One region of the Rhizobium sp. 01T437 genome, then DNA from elsewhere that is predicted to be linked to it. Evidence: predicted binding sites of a transcription regulator. Region 1 holds the regulator's gene; each other region holds the start of a gene.
The links. The regulator PhoB, encoded in region 1, activates phosphate uptake and scavenging genes when phosphate is short. The targets are predictions, from matches to a motif close to TGTCATNNANCTGTCAT.
Positions count from the first base shown of each region.

Region 2: AC1DM5_RS15500 (DUF1045 domain-containing protein) is a predicted target of PhoB. The motif match lies at 1,755-1,771, and genes of this name have one in related genera.
Region 3: AC1DM5_RS12280 (DUF2794 domain-containing protein) is a predicted target of PhoB. The motif match lies at 1,919-1,935, and genes of this name have one in related genera.
Region 4: AC1DM5_RS11330 (NAD-glutamate dehydrogenase) is a predicted target of PhoB. The motif match lies at 1,446-1,462, and genes of this name have one in related genera.

Region 1 covers NZ_JBFTPM010000006.1:131,392-135,595, forward strand. The annotation lists gene AC1DM5_RS13685 (pyrroline-5-carboxylate reductase) at 68-856, shown strand; gene phoB (phosphate regulon transcriptional regulator PhoB) at 984-1,667, opposite strand; gene phoU (phosphate signaling complex protein PhoU) at 1,798-2,511, opposite strand; gene pstB (phosphate ABC transporter ATP-binding protein PstB) at 2,556-3,371, opposite strand; gene pstA (phosphate ABC transporter permease PstA) at 3,386-4,204, opposite strand, start outside.
Region 2 covers NZ_JBFTPM010000006.1:486,254-490,457, forward strand. The annotation lists gene phnE (phosphonate ABC transporter, permease protein PhnE) at 1-368, shown strand, start outside; gene phnE (phosphonate ABC transporter, permease protein PhnE) at 376-1,722, shown strand; gene AC1DM5_RS15500 (DUF1045 domain-containing protein) at 1,862-2,557, shown strand; gene AC1DM5_RS15505 (alpha-D-ribose 1-methylphosphonate 5-triphosphate diphosphatase) at 2,571-3,710, shown strand; gene phnN (phosphonate metabolism protein/1,5-bisphosphokinase (PRPP-forming) PhnN) at 3,713-4,204, shown strand, end outside.
Region 3 covers NZ_JBFTPM010000005.1:294,736-298,939, forward strand. The annotation lists gene acnA (aconitate hydratase AcnA) at 1-707, shown strand, start outside; gene AC1DM5_RS12275 (DUF1223 domain-containing protein) at 944-1,684, shown strand; gene AC1DM5_RS12280 (DUF2794 domain-containing protein) at 1,958-2,359, shown strand; gene AC1DM5_RS12285 (N-acetyltransferase family protein) at 2,366-2,923, opposite strand; gene AC1DM5_RS12290 (Bax inhibitor-1/YccA family protein) at 3,035-3,763, opposite strand; gene AC1DM5_RS12295 (ABC transporter permease) at 3,943-4,204, opposite strand, start outside.
Region 4 covers NZ_JBFTPM010000005.1:90,888-95,091, reverse strand. The annotation lists gene AC1DM5_RS11340 (carbonic anhydrase) at 1-457, opposite strand, end outside; gene pdxY (pyridoxal kinase PdxY) at 518-1,393, opposite strand; gene AC1DM5_RS11330 (NAD-glutamate dehydrogenase) at 1,670-4,204, shown strand, end outside.

The sequences.
Region 1 (4,204 bases):
GATTTTCTGATACAGATGCGGTATTCTCGTGGAGTAGCACGGCGCAAACAGTCGCTCAGGGGTGCCAATGGAGATCGATCCAAAGCGGATGACAATGGGGTTCGTCGGGACGGGCACGATTACCGAGGCCGTCGTCACCGGATTGAGCAAGACAGCGTTTCGCGACACACCGATCGTGCTGTCACCGCGCAGCGCGAGCGTCGCCGCCCGCCTTGCGGCGGCAAACCGGAATGTGTCGATCGCTTTGGGCAACCAGGATGTTCTCGACCGATCCGATCTCGTATTTGTGGCAGTGAGGCCGCAAATTGCCGAGGAGGTGATCCGCTCGCTCCGATTTCGGCCGGGTCACCATGTCATCAGCTTTGTCGCGGCCACGCCAATGGATCAACTGCTGGCGTGGATCGATCAACCAGTTCGCCTGAGCCTGGCAATTCCACTTCCGTTCGTCGCAGATCTTCAGGGCGCGACCGCGATCTACCCGCTCGACGAGGTTTCCCACGCCCTCTTTTCGGCGCTCGGAACGGCGATCCAGGTTGAAAACAAACTTGAGTTCGAACTTCTCGCGGTGGCGAGCTGCCTGATGGCCACCTATTTCGGCATCCTGGACGAGACGTCGACCTGGCTGCAGAGCCAGGGGCTTTCGGGAACGGCTGGCGACGCCTACCTCCGTCAATTGTTTTCCGGCCTCGCCCATGCTGCCCGTTCAAAACCTGTCGCGAGTTTTGATGAACTCATCGGCGAGCATTCGACCAAGGGCGGATTGAATGAACAGGTGCTCGAAGACTTTCGCGAGTTCGGCGGCACTGCGGCTCTGCAAAAGGCTCTTGATCGAGTTCTCGCACGCATTCGTCTGTAGAAAGCAGGTTCTCTCGAGGTCCGCTTTCGGCGCCTGGTGTCGGCTTTCATAAGAAGCTCGGGGTGCCAGATAGACAAACGGGCCGCCCGGCAAGCGAGCGACCCGTCTGGACCTCCGATCACTCGGATTAAGCTTCCATGGAATATCCCGCGCCGCGGACGGTGCGGATGACATCCTGCATGTTGGAGAAGTTCAGCGCCTTACGCAGGCGGCCGACATGGACGTCGACAGTACGTTCGTCCACGTAGATATCGTGGCCCCAGACGCCATCCAGAAGCTGCGAGCGGGAGAAGACCCTGCCCGGCGACGACATCAGGAATTCGAGCAGGCGGAATTCGGTCGGGCCGAGGCGGACTTCGCGGCTCTTGCGATGAACGCGATGCGTTTCGCGATCGAGCTCGATATCACCACACTTCAGAACGGTGGAGAGAACTTCCGGGCGGGCGCGGCGCAGCATCGCCTTGACGCGGGCGACGAGTTCCGGCGTGGAGAAGGGCTTGACGACATAGTCGTCCGCGCCGGTCGAAAGACCGCGAACACGCTCGCTTTCTTCGCCGCGGGCCGTCAGCATGATGATCGGCAGACGCTCGGTTTCCGGCCGCATGCGCAGCCGGCGGCAGAGCTCGATACCGGAAACGCCCGGCAGCATCCAGTCAAGGATGAGCAGGTCCGGGGTGCGCTCCTGAAGCCGGATTTCGGCCTCGTCGCCACGGAGGATCGTATCCACCTCGAAACCTTCAGCCTCGAGGTTGTAGCGGAGAAGCACGCTCAGCGCCTCTTCATCTTCAACAACTGCAACTCTTGGGATCATGCGTGTCAGTCTCCTAATGCATGATCCTTAAACCGGGGGTGATTTAAGCAAGGGACCATGCAGGAACTCGGAATTGGCTGCACCTTTGCGCGCCCCCGCGCGGGGCGCGCATGCAATCGGCAGTTCAGGATTACTCCGTCACCGCACCAACGGTATTGGAGCTATCGTCCTTCGGACGCTCGCCCTCCGGCTGGGCGCCGGTTGCCATGTAGTAGATCGTTTCTGCGATGTTGGTCGCATGGTCGCCGATACGCTCGATGTTCTTGGCGCAGAAGAGAAGATGCGTGCAGCTCGTGATGTTGCGCGGATCTTCCATCATGTAGGTGAGGAGTTCGCGGAACAGCGAGGTGTACATCGCGTCGATCTCATCGTCGCGCTCGCGGATGGACTTGGCCTTATCAGCGGAACGCGTCGTATAGACATCGAGCACTTCCTTGAGCTGGACGAGCGCCAGTTCGGAGAGATGCTCGAGACCGCGGGCGAGCTTGCGCGGAACGCCGGTGCTCTGGACGGCGATGACGCGCTTTGCGGTGTTCTTGCCAAGGTCGCCGACGCGCTCGAGGTCGGCGGCGATGCGGATCGAACCCATGATCTCGCGAAGGTCGGAGGCCATCGGCTGGCGACGAGCAATCGTGACGATCGCCTTGTCGTTGATTTCGCGTTCCGCGTGATCAAGGATCACGTCATCGGAAATGACCTTCTGGGCGAGCGCAGTGTCACCGTTGACAAGCGCACGGACGGCCTCGCCGACCATCTGTTCGGCAAGACCACCCATCTCGGAAATGCGCCGGGACAGGAATTTCAGATCGTCATCGTAAGCGGAAAAAATATGTGTCGATGCCATGGGGCTTTGTCCTCGAAAATCGGGAAGGCTTCACATCGCCAAAATCAGCCGAACCGGCCCATGATATAATCCTGGGTGCGCGGATCGTCCGGATTGGTGAACATCTTGTCGGTATCGTTTTCCTCGACCAGGTTGCCGAGGTGGAACATGGCCGTACGCTGTGATACGCGCGCGGCCTGCTGCATGGAATGCGTCACGATGACGATGGTGTAGTTTTCACGCAGCTCGTGGATCAGCTCTTCGACCTTGGCAGTCGCGATCGGGTCGAGCGCCGAGCAGGGCTCGTCCATCAGGATGACTTCCGGGCTGACGGCAACGGCGCGTGCGATGCACAGACGCTGCTGCTGACCGCCGGAAAGGCCGGTGCCGGATTCATGCACGCGATCCTTCACCTCATTCCAGAGGCCGGCGCGCTGCAGGCTCGTCTCAACGATCTGGTCCAGGTCGGCCTTGGACTTGGCAAGGCCATGGATGCGCGGGCCGTAAGAAACGTTTTCATAAATCGTCTTCGGGAACGGATTCGGCTTCTGGAACACCATGCCGACACGGGCGCGGAGTTCGACGACGTCGATGTCAGGATCGTAGATATCATCGCTGTCGAGCGTGATCTTGCCGGTGACCCGGCAACCGTCGATCGTGTCGTTCATGCGGTTCAGCGACCGCAGGAAGGTGGACTTGCCGCAGCCCGACGGGCCGATCAGGGCGGTCACGGTGTTTTCGCGGACGTTCAGATTGACATCGAAAAGCGCGCGCTTCTCGCCGTAATAAACGGAGACATCCTGTCCGATCATCTTATACGGGACGTTGCTCATTTTCTGGTCCAGCGCCTTCTCAACTGCGGCTTCCGTCAACATGTTCATGATCTCTACTCCGTTTACCAGCGGCGCTCAAAGCGACGACGCAAGAGGATAGCTCCCATGTTCATGACGATCAGGAACAGGAGCAGGACGATAATGGCACCCGAGGTTCTTTCCACGAATGCGCGCTCGGCTTCGTTGGCCCACATGTAGACCTGAACCGGAAGTGCCGTGGAGGGATCGAGTGGACTGCTCGGCGCCTGGGCGACGAAGGCGACCATGCCGATCAGCAGCAGCGGCGCAGTTTCGCCGAGTGCATGGGCAAGGCCGATGATCGTGCCGGTCAGGATGCCGGGCATTGCAAGCGGCAGCACGTGGTGAAACACCATCTGCATCTTCGAGGCGCCGAGGCCGAGGGCAGCCGCGCGGATCGACGGCGGCACGGCGCGCAGAGCCGCACGCGTCGCGATGATGATCGTCGGCAGTGTCATCAGGGTCAGCACCAGACCACCGACCAGCGGTGCCGAACGCGGCAGGCCGGCGAAGTTGATGAAGACCGACAGGCCGAGCAGACCGTAGACGATCGACGGAACGGCGGCGAGGTTGTTGATATTGACCTCGATCAGGTCCGTCAGCTTGTTCTTCGGCGCGAATTCCTCGAGATAGATCGAGGCGGCAACGCCGATCGGCAGCGCAAGGACGAGAACGATCAGCATCAGATAGAGCGAGCCGATAAGGGCGACGCCGAGACCTGCGGCTTCCGGACGGCTGGAATTGCCGTTGACGAAGAGGCCGGTGTTGAACTGCTTGTGGAGAGCGCCGCTCGCCTTCAGCTCATTCATCCAGGCAACCTGCTTGTCGTTGACCTTGCGGTTCTTCTCATCGACCGAGAGATC
Region 2 (4,204 bases), 350 kb from region 1:
GCGCACTCGGCAAGCTCTTCTACGAAGTCGCCGAGAATATCGACATGAAACCGGACGAAGGCATGAGGGCCGTCGGCGCGAACTGGATAGAGCGCGTCCGTTTCGCCGCACTGCCGCAGGTCATGCCCAACTACGCGTCCTACGCACTGCTGCGCCTCGAGATCAACGTGCGCGCATCCACCATCATCGGCGCCGTCGGCGGCGGCGGTATCGGTGAAGAGCTCAAGCTCTCCATTTCCCGCGGCTTCGGCGCCAAGACTGTGGCGCTGGTGCTGCTGCTCTTCGTGACGATCGTCGCGGTCGACCAGTTCTCCGCCTGGCTGCGCCGCCGGCTCGTCGGCGAACACGCCTTCCTCCTGCAACATTGAGGCCGCCATGACGGTAATCGACGCAAACCGCATGCATGAGATCGAAACGCGCTATCCGGAATATTTCCACCGGTCCTTTCGCCAGCGTTTCGGTGGCCTGCTGATCGTTCTCGCGACGATCCTCTACGGCAGCTACGCCGTCTGGTTCTTCGACCTGCCGAAAGTCATCGCCGAAGCCCATTGGGAACGCTTCGGCATCTATATGAGCCAGTGGATCAGCTACGATGTGCAGCCGGAATTCCGTCTCGAGGATGACGGCACCATCCAGACACGTTACCCGCGCTTTTCGCCGCTTGGCGACGATCCGCATCCGGACTGGGTGAAGGCCAATGCCGATGGCAGCATCACGGTTCTCGTCAGCGGCAGCGGCCGCACGGTGACCGTCAGCAAGAGCCAGACGGTGATCACGGCCCATGGCGTCACGGTGCCGGTCGACGTTACCAGTGGCGCGCCGAAGGTCGTCGGTCCGGTTCCGAACTGGATGACGGTCTATGACGATAACGTGCTCGCCGATCTTGGCTTTGCCGGTGATGTCAGCATCTCGGTCGATCGCGTGAAGGTGCGCAAGCGCTTCATCGGCTGGGCGAACTTTGTCTTCGACACGCAGTCGCCCTTCTTCGACAAGCCGGCAAGCGAAGTCATCAGCCTTATCGTTTCCGGCCCCCGCATCCATCCCGACCAGTCGAACCTGTCACTCGCCTTCGATAATATCTGGAACAATAGCGAATGGCAGCATGGCGACGTCTGGACCAAGCTCTTCCAGACCATCGTGATGGCCTTCCTCGGCACGCTGCTCGGCTCGCTCGCGGCTTTCCCGCTCGCCTTCATGGCGGCGCGTAACATCACGCCAAACAGGTTCCTCAATCAGGCTCTGAAACGGTCCTTTGATTTCCTGCGCTCGGTCGACATGCTGATCTGGGCCCTCTTCCTGACCCGCGCCTTCGGTCCGGGTCCGCTCGCCGGTTCCGGCGCCATCTTCCTCACGGAGACCGGCACGCTCGGAAAGCTCTATTCGGAAGGCCTTGAGAACATCGACAACAAGCCGCGTGAAGGCGTGAAATCGACAGGCGCCTCGACCGTACTCGTTCATCGGTACGGCATCATGCCGCAGATCGTTCCTGTTATCGTCGGTCAGACGCTCTACCAGTGGGAATCAAACGTACGCGGCGCGACGATCATTGGCGCCGTCGGCGCCGGCGGTATCGGTCTCAAGCTCTGGGAGGCCATGCGCACCAATTCCAACTGGGAAAACGTCGCCTACATGGTCATCCTGATCCTGATCGTCGTCTTTCTGTTCGACGCCGCATCGAACGCGCTGCGCCATCGCCTGATGGGCACCCAGGCCGGTCACTGAGCCCAAGTAAAAGATGATGACGGCCCTGCCGTCATCATCATTCTGTCATGGAAATCTTTTAGCCGGAGCGTGCTTGCGGTTCGCCGCCAAATCACTGCACATTGCCCTCCCCGTTCGGACGATCTCCAGGATAAAAGCCTTGCGCTACGCTCTCTATTTTTCGCCGTCCAAGGATGATCCCCTGACGGATGCGGCCTCCGTCTGGCTCGGCCGTGATGCCTTTACCGACGAGACCTATCCTGCGCCCGAATACGAGACGCTGCCGGCTGGAGAACAATTCGAACTGACGGCCGATCCGCGCCGCTATGGCTTCCATGCGACGATCAAGGCACCCTTCGAGCTTGCCTCCTCCGTGACCGAAAAGGACCTAATGGCGGTCGTCGAAGATTTCGCCGCCAATACGCCGGCCTTTGAAATCCCGGAGCTGGTGCTTGGCCAGCTTGGTCGCTTCTTTGCTCTTGTGCCAGGTTCGCTGCACCAACCGCTTCAGGATTTCGCGGCAAAGGTGGTAAAGTCTTTCGAGCCATTCCGGGCGGCACTTTCCGAGGCCGATATTATCAGGCGCAAACCGGAAAGGCTCTCTGAGAGCCAGCGTAATAATCTCATGCGCTGGGGCTATCCATATGTCATGGATGACTTCGGCTTCCACATGACGCTGACCGGGCAGGTGCCGGAAGAGCGCGCGGAAGTGATGAAGGCGATCCTGACGGAGCGTTTCGCAGGTTTCACCGGCAGGCCGCTTCGCATTTCCGGCCTTGCCGTCTTTAGCGAGGAGGCGCGCGGCGCGCCTTTCAAAGTCCACACATGGCTGCCGCTTGCTGGCGCCAAAAGCTGAAAGATTTTCCGACATGAGCAAAGAAACCGTTCTTTCAAACGCCCGCATCGTTCTCGAGGACGATATTCTTTCGGGCTCTATTCTGATCCGCGACGGCAAGATCGCCGATATTTCGGAAGGCAACTCGGTAGCCGGCGAAGATTTCGAGGGTGACTACATCATTCCCGGCCTCGTCGAGCTGCACACGGACCATCTGGAAGGCCACTATTCGCCGCGTCCGGGTATCCGCTGGAACAAGACGGCGGCCATCCAGGCCCATGACGCGCAGATCGTCACCTCAGGCATCACCACGGTCTTCGACTGCCTGCGCATGGGTGCTGACGAAGACGGCGGCTTCGAGCATGGCGAGATGCGCGAGATGGCCGACGCCATCCAATCCGCCGAAAAGGAAGGGCGCCTGCGCGCCGAGCATCTCATCCATCTGCGTTGCGAAGTTTCAGCCGACAACGTGCTGCAGCACTTCGCCGATTTCGAAAACGACCCTTATGTCCGTCTCGTCTCGCTGATGGACCATGCGCCTGGCCAGCGCCAGTTCCAGACAATGGACCAGTACATCTTTTACTATCAGAAGAAGCGCGGTCTTTCCGATGAGGAGTTCGCCCGCTTCTGCGCCAGACGTATCGCCGAGTCCGATCGCAATTCGACGCCAAATCGCGACGCGATCTCCAAGGTCTGCGCCGAACGCGGCATCACAGTTGCGAGCCATGACGACGCCACATCCGCCCATGTCGATGAGGCGATTGAAAACGGCGTGCGCCTGGCCGAATTCCCGACCAGCGTCGACGCAGCCCGGCTGTCGCATGAAAACGGCATGAGCGTTCTGATGGGCGCGCCGAACATCGTGCGCGGCAAATCGCACTCCGGCAATATCGCCGCGCGTGATCTGGCGCAGCTCGGCGTTCTCGACGTGCTTTCGTCCGACTATGTGCCGCTCAGCCTGCTGCATGCGCCCTTCATTCTTGCCGACGAGGTTGAGGGCATTACGTTGTCGAAGGCAATTGCAATGGTGACGGCAACGCCGGCGCGCACCGTCAGCCTCAACGATCGCGGCCGCATCGAAACCGGCCTGCGTGCCGATCTCGTCCGCGTTCACCGTTCGCACGGCGTGCCGGTGACGCGTTCCGTCTGGCGTGAAGGACGCCGTGTCGCATGATGATGTCACACGAACCCCATCCGGGCGCCGGTGCCGAGCGCGGCATCATGGTCGTCGTCGTCGGTCCGAGCGGAGCTGGCAAGGACACGCTGATGAACCTTGCGGCCCGGCATTTCGATCGCCGGGAAGACGTGCACTTTGCCCGCCGTATCATCACTCGTGACGGCGCTGCCGGCGGAGAAGATCATCTTGCCGTTTCGGATGCCGGATTCGCATCGATGGAGCAGGCCGGCGCCTTTGCCGTCTGGTGGGAGGCGCATGGTCTCAAATACGCCATTCCGGGGGAGGTTTCCGTAGCACTTTCCAAGGGCCACATAGTCGTTGCGAATGGTTCACGCTCGGCGCTGCACCGTTTCCAGGCCGCCTTTCCGCGGCTGAAGGTCATCAATGTGACGGCCCGCCCGGAAGTGCTGGCCAACCGCCTGGAAGCGCGCGGCCGCGAGACGCATGAGGACATCATGGCCCGCCTCGCCCGCGGCCCGCTGACGGTGCGC
Region 3 (4,204 bases), on a different contig from region 1:
TCAAGGGCGCCCGCGTTCTCGGCCTCTTCGGCGACAAGATTACCACCGACCACATTTCCCCGGCCGGTTCGATCAAGGCTGCTTCGCCGGCAGGCGCCTACCTGCTTGGCCACGACGTCGCAGTCGCCGACTTCAACCAGTACGGCACGCGCCGCGGCAATCACGAAGTCATGATGCGCGGCACCTTTGCCAACATCCGCATCCGCAACTTCATGCTGGGCGCGAACGGCAAGGAAGGTGGCTACACCATCCACTATCCGTCCAAGGACGAGACCTCGATCTACGATGCGGCCATGCAGTACAAGGCCGAAGGCGTTCCGCTCGTCATCTTCGCCGGCGTGGAATATGGCAACGGCTCCTCGCGTGACTGGGCTGCGAAGGGCACGAACCTGCTCGGCGTCAAGGCCGTGATCGCCCAGAGCTTCGAGCGTATCCACCGTTCGAACCTGGTCGGCATGGGTGTCATCCCCTTCGTCTTCGAAGAGGGCACGACATGGCAGAGCCTCAACCTTAAGGGCGACGAACTCGTTACCATCGAGGGCCTCGAAAACATCAAGCCGCGCGAAAAGAAGATCGCCAAGATCACCTATGCCGACGGCACGGTGAAGGATGTTCCGCTGGTGTCGCGCGTCGACACGCTGGACGAGGTCGTCTACCTCAACAATGGCGGCATCCTGCAGACGGTTCTGCGCGATCTCGCAGCCTGATTGTTAAGATACTTGCCTGATAATGACCGCCGGAGAGCAATTTCCGGCGGTTTTTCTTTGTGGAAAACGAGGCTGTTTCACTGCTCACGGTGATGTGTTTCGGCCGCCATCCGCCTGGGGCTCCGTCTCACCCGTTCGTGACTTTCCGTTTGGACCCGGAAGGATTATTCGTACGTTCATATCTCAGAGCCGGCAGTTCAGGACCGCTGCCGACCCTGGAAAAGAGGTGCTGGTGAATGTCCCCGCGTTTTATGATCCCACTGATCGCCGGGCTTGCTTTTGCAAGTCCGCTCCTGGCCGAAGATGGTACGCCGAAAGGCGTCGTTGAGCTGTTCACGGCGCAGGGCTGCGCCTCCTGTCCGCCGGCCGATGCCGCATTCCGCAAGCTCGTCAGCCAGGGCAATGTCATCGCACTCGCCTATCATGTCGACTACTGGAATTATCTCGGCTGGGCCGACACGCTGAGCTCGAAGGAAAATACCGAGCGGCAATACGGCTATGCCCGCATGATGGGCCGCAGCAACGTCTATACGCCGCAGGCAATCGTCAATGGCCGTGACCATCTCGCAGGCGCCGATCTTGCCGGCATCAACGGCAAGATAAACGGCTATGCCAACGAGGGCAAAGGCCTGACCGTGCCTGTCAGCGCTCGCATGAGCGGCGACCAATTAGAGATCAAGCTCGGCGCCGGCCAGGGCAAGGCCAATGTGGTGATCGTCTATTTCGACAAGGAAAAAACGATCGACGTCGAGAAGGGTGAAAACAGCGGCCAGAAGATTTCCTACCTCCACAGCGTGACCGATGTGGAGACCGTCGGCATGTGGGATGGCAAGGCTACGACGCTCACTCTGCCGGCCAGCGTGATGGAAAAACCCGATCTCGAGGGATCAGCGATTCTCTTGCAGTCTGTGACGGACAACGGTGATCCGGGAGCGATTCTCGGCGCAACAGTCGTCATGGCAGGAAAAAATATCTAAGGATTTCATCCGCTTGCGGATGAATTCCAGGCGGCCCGGCCAAGCGTATTCGGGGCTGGGGTTAAGGTCGATACGCTCCGCCGGGCCCTTTGGCGCGCTGGCGCCAAACTGGAGCCTATAGTTCTCTTGGAAATGAGGCGCTGTTTTGACTGAAATGCGGCACTCCGGAGAAAGCAGGTTTCGTCCCCAGTGTGACAGTCGGTGCCCTTGCAATTTGCCGCGGCTCGGGCAAACTGTCACTCTCCTGTCACACGTGGAGGTCTTGGGAGTCTGATGACAGATACGCCGGATTTGCGACACGGCGAAAGCCGCTCAGTCGACAATAGCTCTTCAACCGTCGTTGATCTCAAGGAATACAGACAGAACAAAGATCCGATGCCGGTGACATTTCACCGGCGGGAGCTCGACCAGATTTTGTGGATCTACGGTCGAATGGTGGGCGAAGGCGAGTGGAAAGACTATGCCATCGACCATACTGGCGAGAAGGCGGTGTTTTCCGTCTTCAAGCGTTCGGGCGAAATGCCGCTCTTCCGCATCGAAAAAAATCCGAAGCTTGCCGCCAAGCAGGGCGCCTATTCGGTCGTCAACTTCAACGGCATGATCCTGAAGCGCGGCCACGAGCTTGGGCCGGTCCTGAAGGTGTTCGACAAGTCGCTGAAGCTCGTCGACAAGTAAGCGATATCAACCCTTGAACAGCGTGCCCGGATAGGCCTCAAGGTCAGGATGGGTTTCCGTTCCTTCGCCCAGTCTTCGCTGCATCAGCATCGTATCCAGCCAGCGGCCGTGCTTGTAACCGGCACCCTTCATCAGACCGATCTCTTCAAAACCCAGTGAACGGTGAAGCGCGATAGACGCCGGGCTTGCACCGCCGATGACGGCGGTCATCTGGCGGAAGCCAGAGACGGTGCAGCGCGAAATCAGCTCTCCAAGGAGCAGCTTGCCGATACCCTTGCCGCGCGCCTCCGTGCCCAGATAAATCGAATCCTCGACCAGCCAGCGATAGGCAGGACGGGTGCGGAATGCCGAGGCATAGGCATAGCCGAGCAGGGTTCCGTCCTCGGCTGTCGCGGCGATGTAGGGATAACCCTGCTCGCGAATAGCAGAGTAGCGAGCCGTCATTTCCGCTTCGGTTGGCGGTACGAGTTCATAACTCGAGATGCCGTTCAGCACGGACTCGCGGTAGATTTCAGTAATGGCGGGAAGATCGGAAGGAAGGGCGTCGCGCAGGAGAGGGAGCATTTCGGATCGATCGGCACGGTTGAATGAAGGCTTACGTTGAAGCACTCCAGCGAACTGCCCGCAACAAAAAAGGCGGCCGAAGCCGCCTTTTCGTTTTTCAGTCCAGCCTGCTTACTTACGGTTGCCCATGAACTGCAGCAGGAACATGAAGAGGTTGATGAAGTCGAGGTAGAGCGTCAGCGCGCCCATGATGGCCTTGCGGCCGGCGACGTCATAACCGTCTGCTTCGAAATACATTTCCTTAATGCGCTGCGTGTCGTAGGCGGTGAGGCCTGCAAAGATCAGCACGCCGATCGCGGAGATCGCGAACTGCACGGCGGACGAAGCCAGGAAGATGTTGACGATCGAAGCGATGATCAGGCCGAAGAGACCCATGATCAGGAACGAACCCATTGCCGACAGGTTGCGCTTGGTCGTGTAGCCGTAAAGCGACAGCGCACCGAAGGAGGCGGCCGTCACGAAGAAGGTCTGTACGATGCTCTGGCCGGTATAAATTATGAAGATTGACGATAGCGACAACCCGACCAGTGCGGAATAGACCCAGAAAGTGGTCTGCGCTGCAGCCACGCTCATCTGGTTAATACGGAAGCTCAGGAAGAACACGGCAGCAAGCGGCGCAAGAATGACAACCCAGCGAAGCGGGCTTGCATAAATCGCCTGACCGAATGCAGTTAGCTCGCCATTGGCGAAAGCGAACTGGAATGACAGATAGGCGGCCACACCAGTGATCGCCAGACCCAGCGCCATCAGGTTGTAGACCTTGAGCATATAAGCGCGGAGGCCTTGATCAATCACTTCGCCGGCTTGTGCGCGGCTTTGATAGTTACGGAGATCAGCCATAGTTTCCTCTTACAAGCTCCGATGGAAATACGGTGTCGGGTTTACGACCCGGGCGCCGCTGCGGAGCTTCCAGCATGCCTGCTGACAATATGAGGCTTTCGTTCAATTCAAACAAGGCCTTTGCAATCTGCCGTTCGGTTAAATCGCCGTAAGGTGAAGGGATTTGGGGCCCTCGCCCGTTACAGCTCGCGCAAAACGGGTGCTGCCTTCTGTCCGAGGATACGCCAGGTGCCGATTAGGCCGATACCGACGGTCAATACTAGGGCTGTGACAAGGGTGAGACCTGCGACATCAGGCATGAAGCTGGAGGGCAGGCGCATGATGCGGCTGACGATGAACCAGGCAGCCACACTGCCGGCAAAAAGCGCGAAAATGGCGGTGGCAACACCTAGGATGAGATATTCATAGCTGAAGGCGCGGATCAGCATGGTTCTCGTCGCA
Region 4 (4,204 bases), on a different contig from region 1:
GTTCGGCCGGCGTCATGACGTCGTTGCTGCCGATCTGTTCGGCGGCAGGGCGAACGAGCGACATCCACCGGCCGATGAAATCGCCGGATGACAAAGGCTCGGCATCGGGATCGAGGGCTGCGCGAATACCGCCGCAGCGGCCATGGCCCATGACAACGATATTCTTGACCTTCAGAGCCTGCACGGCGAATTCGAGCGCTGCCGACGTGGAATGGAAATGGCCGTCAGGTTCATAAGGCGGCACCATGTTGGCGACGTTGCGGATGACGAAGAGTTCGCCCGGCCCTGCATCGAATATCAGTTCGGGAGCCGCGCGCGAGTCGCAACAGGCAATAACGAGCGTCGTCGGGTTCTGTCCGTTTTCCGCGAGCTGCCGATACCGGTCGCGGGCATCGGCATATCGCCCGCTCATGAAGTTGCGATAACCGTCCAGCAGGGAGTTGGGGAAGCTCATCATGTCTCTGGATTAGCGCGCGCGTGAGCCAAGATCAACTGCTGCGCTGCAAAAGCCTGAGACCTATTTTTTCCGCCGCTGCGCAGGATGAACAAGGTGACGCATCTGTACCATTGCCATCGGCGTCGAAAGACTGGAGGCATCGCTTGCCAGCATCAGCTCGTTGCTGCCGCGCTTGACAGCGCGCGCCAGCACCTCGAACACGCTGGCGGTCGCCAGCTGCAGCGCCTTTTCATCCTCCATGCCCGAGAGCAGGCGAGAGAGAAAAAGGGCGGCAAGCAGGTCGCCGAGCCCATTTGGTGGGTTTTCAACGACACGGTGTTCGGCAAGCAGAGCATGCCTTCCGGAGAGATAGAGATTGCCGGTGCCGCCCGCCATCATCGGCACCGCCGATGTGACCAGCATGCGAGAGGGGCCGAGCGAAAGTGCGGCCTCCATGACCGCGTTGTTGTCATCGAGTGCCGCGCCTGAAAGCCAGGCAAGTTCGTATCGGTTCGGCGTTGCGAGCGAGGCAAGCGGTATCAGATGGTCACGGATCGCCTCGGCTGTCGCTTCCGGCACGTAGAGGCCGCCGAGATCACCCATGACCGGATCGCAGACATAGAGCAGCTCCGGATTCTTCTCGCGCAAGGATGCGACGAGTTTCGCGACGGAGCGGGCCTGGGCTGCGTTGCCGAAGTAGCCCGACAAGACGGCCTTGACCTCGCCGATCCACGGCGCACGAATGAGGTCGTCGATCGCCGCCTCGAAATCGGCCTCGGCGAAGGTCAGCCGTGTCGAACGGCCATGACCGGGATGCCAGGGCAGCACGATCGTCGGCAGCGCCCAGACCTGATGGCCAAGCGTTTCCAGCGCAAAGACCGCGGCACGGTTGCCAACCGACCCCCGCACGACATGGCTGGAGATGACGATGACTGCGCCCGCTGCGTTTTCCGACATGGCATCCGAATCCGAATTTCGACCGCCGTTGATGATCTTTTTGACGAGGCGCTGTCAACCATTCTTCACGGGAGCGTGGAAATGTGCGGCGGGACGGAAAAGCCGGATAAAGTCATTTTGCCGTCGATCGGCATAAAACGACCTAAAAGCTTTCGAAATCTCTCGCCAGCATAGCCAAAAAAGCACGAAAACTACTTTTCGAAGCCCTCTTTTAAGGATTCTTTCGAAGAACCTTCTGCTACCTTGCCCACATCAAAACAATCGGGGGGATGATCCATGGCCACCAGAAACAATCCAAAACGGGAAAAGCAGATCGAAAGCGCGCGCAAGATCGCGGCCGCGACCGGCGAGCCCCATCTCGATCCCGAAATCCTCTTCGGCCGTGCAAGCGGCGACGATCTCGAACTCTACACCCCAGAAATGCTTGCGCTTTCCGCCGTACACTCGGCAGCCGAGCTCGGCGCCTGGAACGGTAAGGTGCCGCGCGTCAGCATCGACACGGTCGCCGATGTCACGCCCGATGGCGTTGCAATCTCCATCCTTTCGGTGACCGATCACAATAAGCCCTTCCTCTACGAATCCGTCATGGGTGAGGTGACCAGCACCTACCGCGACATCTACATGGCAGTTCATCCGATCTTGATCTTGGAAGACGGCAAGGCCCCGGAACTCTATTCCGCCGATGCGCCGAGCGACCCGGCAAAACGGGTGAGCCACATCCAGCTTCACATTTCGCCGCTGAGCCCCTCCCAGGCCGCCGACCTGATCAAGCGGATCAAGGCAGTGCTCGAGCAGGTAGAGCTTGCCGTTTCCGACTGGAAGCCGATGGTTGCCCGCGTCGATGAGGTGATTTCAGAGCTTTCGAATTACAACGCCAGCCGCAAGAAGGCCGACCGCGACGAGGCGATCGCATTCCTGACCTGGCTGCGCGACGAGAACTTCACCTTCCTCGGCATGCGCGACTACGTCTATTCCGGCAAGGGTCCCGATTCCAAGGTCGAACGCGACAAGGGAACAGGCCTCGGCATTCTCTCCAATCCCGAGGTTCTTGTTCTGCGCACCGGCAAGGACGCCGTGACGACGACGCCGGAAATTCTCGCCTTCCTCGATGGTCCCGATTTCCTGATCGTCACAAAGGCTAATGTGAAATCCATTGTCCACCGCCGTGCCTATATGGATTATGTCGGCGTCAAGCGCTTCGACGCGCAAGGCAACGTGACAGGCGAGTTGCGCATTGTCGGCCTGTTCACCTCGACTGCCTACACCTCTTCGGCCTCTGAAATTCCGCTGCTGCGGTCCAAGATCGAAAAAGTGAAGGAGCATTTCGGCTTCGACCCGATGAGCCACTCGGGCCGCATGCTCGACAACACCCTGGAATCCTATCCGCGTGACGATCTCTTCCAGATCGATACCCCCCTGCTCGCGACCTTTGCAGAACAGATCAATGACCTCGCCGATCGCCCGCGCGTGCGGGTGCTGCCGCGCATCGACCATTTCGACCGTTTCGTCTCGGTCATCATCTTCGTACCGCGCGAGGAATATGACTCGATCGTGCGTGAACGCATCGGCGCCTATCTGAAAACCGTCTATGACGGCCGCGTTTCCGCCTATTATCCGGCCTTCCCGGAAGGCGGCGTGGCACGCGTTCACTTCATCATCGGCCGCTCGGGCGGTAAGACGCCACGCATCCATCAGGCCAAGCTCGAAGAGACGATCCGCCAGATCACCGCGCGCTGGGACAGCCGCTTCGAGATGCTCGCCGGTCCCAAGGCGCCGAAGCTCGGCGTCAGCAACGCCTTCCAGGAAGCCTTCACGCCGGATGAAGCGGTCGGCGATCTGCCCGACATCGCCGCATGCGCCGCCGGCGAGCCGATCCGCATCGAATTCTACTATCGCCAGGACGATGAACGCGGCCGCATCCTGTCGCTGAAGATCTTCCATTCCGGCGAGCAGCTGCCGCTGTCGCGCCGCGTGCCTCTACTCGAAAACCTCGGCTTCAACGTCCTGAGCGAACGGACCTTCGATATCGAAGTTCCGGCCGCCGACAGCGCCATCAACATCGTCGTGCTGCACGACATGGAACTCGAGGCTCGCAGCGGTGCGGACATTGACCTCGCACGTTTTGGCGCACCACTCGAAGAAGCCTTCGTCGCAGCCTTCAGCGACACGATCGACAATGACAGCTTCAACCGGCTGATCCTGTCGGCCGGTCTCTCGGCCCGCGAGGTTAGTGTGCTGCGCGCCTATGCGCGCTATCTGCGCCAGGCCGGCATCGCCTATTCGCAGGATTATATCGCAACCACCCTCGACAAATATCCTGTTATCGCCGCTTCGATCTTCCGCCTGTTCCACGACACGCTCGATACGAAGCTGTCGGAAAAGGCGCGTATCAAGAAGCTCGCCGAACTGCATCAGGCAATCGAAGCCGAGCTTGCCGACGTCCCGAGCCTGGATGACGACCGTATCCTGCGCCGCTATGTCAATATCGTCGATGCAACGCTGCGCACCAATTATTTCCAGCGCAATGCCGATGGGACACCGAAGGCGATGCTCGCCTTCAAGCTTGACCCGCACCTAGTGGATGGCCTGCCGGAACCGAAGCCCTTCCGCGAAATCTTCGTCTACGGCGTGGAAGTAGAAGGGGTGCACCTGCGCTTCGGCCGCGTCGCCCGTGGCGGCCTGCGCTGGTCGGACCGCGCCGAGGACTACCGTACCGAAGTTCTGGGTCTCGTGAAGGCGCAGCAGGTCAAGAATGCTGTGATCGTGCCTGTCGGTGCCAAGGGCGGTTTCTATCCCAAGAAACTGCCGATC